Azoarcus sp. CIB: one gene and its partner. Each later gene encodes a partner of the first gene's protein in a complex. Links are inferred from orthologs where the notes say so. Each region holds a gene or a part of one and is shown on either strand. Other genes may lie near its edges. The genes, in order: ybiB and obgE.

Region 1 (3,057 bases):
CCCGCCGCTCATGCGTTCGAGGAGCTTCAGCATCGCGATCGAATCGTTCTCACCCAGCCCGCTGCCGACCATCGCATTGAGCATCTGCGCGGTCGCGGCCGAGGTCGGCAGCGCGAGGCCGAGGCGATGAGCCTCTTCCATCACGATGCGCAGGTCCTTCTGGTGCATCCACGCCTTGAAGCCGGGCTTGAAGTTGCGGTCGAGCATGCGCTGTCCGTGGTTCTCCAGCACGCGCGAATAGGCAAAGCCGCCGAGCAGCGCCTCGCGCACCTTGCCGGCATCGACGCCGCTCTTCCGCGCAAAGTTCATCGCCTCCGCCACGGCCGCGACGCCGACGCCGGTGAGGATCTGGTTGCACGCCTTCGCGACCTGGCCGGCGCCGCTCGCCCCGATCAGCGACACGGTCTTGCCCATCGCCTCGAACACAGGCTTCACGCGCTCGAACGCTGCCGCGTCACCTCCGACCATGATCGTGAGGTTCGCGTTGATTGCGCCGACTTCGCCGCCCGATACCGGCGCGTCCAGCATCTCGATGCCGCGCGCCTTGAGCTTCGCCGCGATGGCCTGCGCCGCGGCCGGGGCGATCGTGCTCATGTCGACGAAGATCAGCCCCGGGCGGGCGCCTTCCGCGACACCTTGGGGGCCGAGTGCGACGTGCTCGACGTCGGGCGCATCCGCGACCATCGTGATGACCACTTCGACGCGCGACGCGACCTCCGCCGCACTCGCGCAGTCGCCCGCGCCGGCGTCGAGCAGCGGCTGCATCGACTCGCGCCGACGACTCCACACATGCACCTTGTGACCGGCCTTCATCAGGTTCAGCGCCATCGGGCGCCCCATCAGGCCGAGGCCGACGAATCCGACTTCCATTTCGATTCTCCTGTGGCTGGAACGCGCATGGCGACGCATAATCTTCGCCATGACCTACGCCCCCATCATCAAGGAAATCGGCCGTGGCGCCAAGGGCGCGCGCGACCTCGACGCCGCCCAGGCGGAGCAGCTGTTCGGCGACATGCTGGACGGCAAGGTGCCGGACCTGGAGCTGGGCGCGATCGTCGTGTCGCTGCGCATCAAGAGCGAGTCGCGCGACGAGCTGCTGGGCTTCAAGCGCGCGATCGACGCCCGCTGCCCGCAGCTCGCGGTGCCGCCAGGCCCGCGCTGCGTGGTCCTGCCGACCTACAACGGCGCGCGCCGCCAGGCCAACCTGATGCCGCTCGTCGCGCTGCTGCTCGCGCGCGAAGGGGTGCCGGTGCTGATCCAGGGGCGGCACGATTTCGAGTCGCGCGTGAGTCCGTTCGAACTGCTCGCGGCGCTCGGCATCGGCGAAGCGCACCGCGAGCTCGCCGGAAAACGCATCGCCTGCCTGCGCCTGGACGAACTGCTGCCGGGGCTCGATCGCCTGCTCGCGCTGCGCCTACGCCTGGGCGTGCGGGGAAGCGGGCACACGATGGCGAAGCTTGTGGACCCATGCATCGGCCGCAGCGTGCGGGTGGTCGCGGTCACGCACCCGGAGTATGTCGAACGCATGAACGAACTCCTAATCGTGGACGGCGGACGGGCGCTGCTGATGCGCGGCACCGAGGGCGAGGCCTACGCGAATCCGCGCCGGCGGCCGGCGATGCAGGTGTTCCGTGATGGGGTCGCGGAGCTCGGCTGGACTGCGGAAGAAGGCGGCGCGCCGCCGCTGGACGGGCTGCCGGATGCGCCGGCGGTAGAAGAGAATGCCGCGCTGATCCGCGCGATGCTGGCCGGCGAGGTCCCGGTTCCGCAACCGGTGCTCGATCAGGCCGCGCTGCTCGTGCGGCTCGCCACCGAAGCCTGAACACGTCAGGAGGCGAGGGAATCGTAGGGCGGGAGGAGCGCAGCGCATCCCGCCAATCCAAGCGCGGGAATCCGCCCGACCGCCGCGTGGCGGGATACGCCTTCGGCTACTCCCGCCCTACGAAAGCTGAGTGCGCCCGGCAGGAGAGACCTCAACCGCGACGGAAGCTCAGGGAGGGGAAACTCCCGCCGCGGCTAAAGTCTCTCCTGCCGGGCGCAGGATCGTGGCTTGCGACTCGACCTCAGCCGGCGATCGGCGCGAACCGTCCGTCGCGGTAGTCCGCCAGCGCCTGGTGGATCTCGGCCTGCGTGTTCATCACGAAGGGGCCGTACTGCGCGATCGGCTCGCCCAGCGGGCGACCGGCGATCAGCAGCACGCGCGCCGGAACGTCGCCCGCTTCGATCACGACGCCATCCGCCGCCGCCTCGTTCGCGAGGATCGCCATGCGCTGCACCACCACCTGCGTGCCGGCGACCGTGACGTCACCGCGATACACGTAGATGAAGGCGTTGTGTTCCGTCGGCAGGGACTGCGCGAAGCGGGCGCCCGCGGGCAGATGGATGTCGAGGTAGATCGGCGCAGTGGCGTCTCGCGTCACCGCGCCTTCGACACCGTGGCTCCCGCCGGCGATCACGGTCACCTCGGCGCCGGCCGCGGTCGTGAAGGTCGGCAGCTCGCCCGCGGCGAAGTCCCGGTACCACGGCGCGCACATCTTGTCGCGCCCGGGCAGGTTCAGCCACAGCTGGAAGCCTTCCATCACGCCCTCTTCCTGCTCGGGCAGCTCCGAGTGAATCACGCCGCTGCCGGCCGTCATCCACTGCACGCCGCCGTTCTCGAGCAAGCCCTCGTGGCCCGCGCTGTCGCGGTGGCGCATGCGGCCGGCGATCATGTAGGTGACGGTCTCGAAGCCGCGGTGCGGATGGTCCGGGAAGCCCGCGATGTAGTCGCCCGGATCGTTGCTGCCGAAGGCGTCGAGCATCAGGAAGGGGTCGAGGCGACGCTGCAGCGGCTGGGTGAGCACGCGGGTGAGCTTCACGCCCGCCCCGTCGGAGGTGGCCTGCCCGGCCACGAGCCGTTCGACGCCGCGTGAGCGGGTGACGTCTTCGCTGCTGCGTTGCTGTTGCGTGTCAGACATGGTCTTGTCCTCCGTGTTGGGATCGGGGGTGCTCTCTGTATTTTTCCCGGCGGCAGATCTATGCGTCCGGCGTCCGGGTCGGCAAGGCTGCGAGTCGCTT
Region 2 (3,201 bases), 700 kb from region 1 along the record:
GCTACCGGCGCCTGCGCCTAAGCGCTGATTTTCTTGACGATTCTTTGACCCATCGTGTAAAGTGCGCGATTCTTTGCAAACCCATCAACTGGAGCAACACCATGTACGCGGTGATAAAAACCGGCGGCAAGCAGTATCGCGTCGTCGCCGGCGAAAAGATCAAGGTAGAACAGATACCGGCAGACGTGGGCTCCGAAATCACCATCGACCAGGTTCTCATGGTCGGCGAGGGCGAGTCGGTCAAGATCGGCACCCCGGTGGTTTCCGGCGCCGCAGTGAAGGCCACCGTGGTTTCCCACGGCCGTCACGAAAAGATCACGATTTTCAAGATGCGCCGCCGCAAGCACTATCAGAAACACCAAGGCCATCGTCAGAACTACACCGAGCTTCGCATCGAAGCGATCTCGGTCTGAAGCCAAGGAGGTAATTCGTCATGGCACACAAAAAAGCTGGCGGTAGTTCCCGTAACGGCCGCGACTCGGAATCGAAACGACTTGGCGTGAAGCGCTACGGCGGCCAGTTCGTGCTCGCCGGCAATATCATCGTTCGCCAGCGCGGCACCGAATACCACCCGGGCGAGAACGTCGGCATCGGCAAGGACCACACCCTGTTCGCGCTGACGAACGGCACCGTGCAGTTCACCGTGAAGGGCGCGTTGCGTCGCCGCACGGTCGTGATCGTACCCGAAGCCGCCTGAGTTCCGGCGTCAAGGTTCGAAAAGCCCTATCCTTGCGGTAGGGCTTTTTTGTTTTTGCCATAGGCACTGCTGAGCACAGCACCATGAAGTTCATTGACGAAGCGCGTATCGAGGTCATGGCCGGCGACGGCGGCAGCGGTTCGGCCTCCTTCCGGCGCGAAAAATTCATTCCGCGCGGCGGCCCCGACGGCGGCGATGGCGGCCGTGGCGGCAGCATTTTCGCGGTGGCCGACCGCAACCTCAACACGCTGGTCGACTTCCGCTACACGCGCATGCATCGCGCACAACGCGGCGAGAACGGCGGCAACAAGGATTGCTACGGCAAGGGCGGCGAGGACATCACGCTGCGCATGCCAGTCGGCACCGTGATCACCGACTTCGAGAGCGGTGAGCTGATCGCCGACCTCAACGTCGATGGCAAGCGCGCGCTGATAGCCCGCGGCGGCAAGGGCGGCCTCGGCAACCTGCACTTCAAGTCGAGCGTGAACCGCGCCCCGCGCAAGCGCACCCTCGGCGAGGAAGGCGAGCGCCGCATGCTGCGCCTGGAGCTCAAGGTGCTGGCCGACGTCGGCCTGTTGGGCATGCCCAACGCCGGCAAGTCGACCTTCATCCGCTCCGTCTCGGCCGCCAAGCCGAAGGTCGCCGACTACCCCTTCACAACGCTCGCGCCCAACCTCGGCGTCGTGCGCACCGACGAGAATCGCAGCTTCGTCATCGCCGACATCCCCGGCCTGATCGAGGGCGCAGCCGAAGGAGCCGGTCTCGGACATCAGTTCCTGCGTCACCTGCAGCGCACCCGCGTGCTGCTGCACCTCGTCGACCTCGCGCCCTTCGACCCGGAGGCCGATCCCGTGCATGACGCAAAGGCGATCGTCGAGGAACTGCGCAAGTACGACGAGTCGCTCTACAACAAGCCGCGCTGGCTCGCCCTGAACAAGCTGGACCTGATCCCCGAAGAAGAGCGCGCCGAACGCGTCGCCGCCTTCCTCGAGGCCTATGGCCCGGTGGATAGTCACTTCGAGATTTCCGCCCTCACCGGCGACGGCGTCCGTCCGCTGATCTTCGCGATCCAGGACTTCCTCGACGCCGACCGCGCCCAGGCCGAAGCCGAGCGCGCAGCCCACGCCGCCGAGGAAGCCCGACTCGCCGCCGAAGCCGAAGCCCGCGCCGAGGCTGCCTACCAAGCCCGTCTCCAGGCTGCCCTCGCAGAAGAAGAGGACGGGGACGAGGATGGGGAGGAGGACGGAGACGACCTCGATGAAGAGAACCGCCCGGAGAAATCCGGCAGCTGAGCCCGAATCCGGCCTCGCGCCGGAACACCCTCCCCGTTAGCCCACGCCTGCCGTCACAGATCATGCGAAACAAGATCCGCAACGCGCGCCGCCTGGTGGTCAAGGTCGGCAGCGCCCTCGTCACCAACAACGGCGCCGGCCTCGACAAGGCCGCGATGGCGGACTGGGCTCGCCAGTTCGCCGCCTTGCGCGACTCCGGCAAGCAGGTCCTGCTGGTGTCCTCCGGCGCCATCGCGGCCGGCATGCAGCGCCTGGGCTGGACGAAACGCCCACACGAGATGCACAAGCTGCAGGCCGCCGCGGCGGTTGGGCAAATGGGCCTCGTCGAAGCCTACGAGGACGCCTTCTCGCGCCACGGCATCCGCACCGCACAGATCCTGCTGACGCATGACGATCTCGCCGACCGCAAACGCTACCTCAATGCACGCTCGACTCTGACGACGTTGCTCGAGCTTGGGGTCGTGCCGATCATCAACGAGAACGACACCATCGTCACCGACGAGATCAAGTTCGGCGACAACGACACGCTGGGCGCGCTGGTCGCGAACCTCATCGAAGCGGACGCGCTGATCATCCTCACCGACCAGAAGGGCCTCTACACGGCCGATCCGCGCCAGGATCCGGCGGCGACGCTGGTTTCCGAAGGACGCGCCGAGGACCGCGCCTACGAGGCCATGGCAGGCGGCGCGGGCTCCGGCATCAGCAAAGGCGGCATGATCACGAAGATCCGCGCCGCCCAGCGCGCCGCCCGCAGCGGCGCCCACACCTGCATCGCCAGCGGGCAAGAAGCCGACGCGCTGGTGCGCCTCGGCCAGGGCGAAGCGCTGGGGACCCTGCTCTACGCCACCAGTTCGCCGCTGCAGGCGCGCAAGCAGTGGCTCGCCGACCACCTGCAGCTCGCAGGCGACCTCGTCATCGACGACGGCGCCGTGTCGGCGCTGCGCAGCGGGCGCAGCCTGCTGCCGGTGGGCGTGATCGAGGTGCGCGGCGACTTCGAACGCGGCTCGGCGGTCGCCTGCCGCACGCCGTCGGGCGAGGAGATCGGCCGCGGGCTGGTCAACTACAGCAGCACCGAATGCCGCCGCGTGGCGCGCAGACCCAGCACCGAGATCGAGCCCTTGCTCGGCTACATCGACGAGCCGGAACTGATCCACCGCGACAACATGGTGTTGCGCTAATCCCCTGACGCCGGAACGGCTGCACCGCCGCCCG

What was found.
Region 2: the proteins of ybiB (region 1) and obgE are in contact, whole or in part, in a crystal structure (PDB 8BFT), measured with the Escherichia coli proteins. The link is inferred for Azoarcus sp. CIB from one-to-one orthologs.

Annotation. Positions count from the first base shown.
Region 1 is NZ_CP011072.1:4,438,404-4,441,460, forward strand. What follows is about bases 131-2,870. They hold ybiB (DNA-binding protein YbiB), read left to right. Parts: upstream 131-919; coding sequence 920-1,822; downstream 1,823-2,870. Other genes in these bases: AzCIB_RS19890 (2-hydroxy-3-oxopropionate reductase), read right to left, coding at 131-870; AzCIB_RS19900 (pirin family protein), read right to left, coding at 2,064-2,870. Outside these bases: more of AzCIB_RS19890, read right to left, coding at 1-130; more of AzCIB_RS19900, read right to left, coding at 2,871-2,957; AzCIB_RS19905 (FMN-dependent NADH-azoreductase), read right to left, coding at 3,056-3,057.
Region 2 is NZ_CP011072.1:3,741,522-3,744,722, forward strand. The notes cover bases 1-2,884. They hold obgE (GTPase ObgE), read left to right. Parts: upstream 1-780; coding sequence 781-1,989; downstream 1,990-2,884. Other genes in these bases: rplU (50S ribosomal protein L21), read left to right, coding at 102-413; rpmA (50S ribosomal protein L27), read left to right, coding at 434-697; proB (glutamate 5-kinase), read left to right, coding at 2,052-2,884. Also shown: more of proB, read left to right, coding at 2,885-3,167; AzCIB_RS16690 (type II secretion system protein), read right to left, coding at 3,164-3,201. UniProt on the Escherichia coli protein: An essential GTPase which binds GTP, GDP and possibly (p)ppGpp with moderate affinity, with high nucleotide exchange rates and a fairly low GTP hydrolysis rate.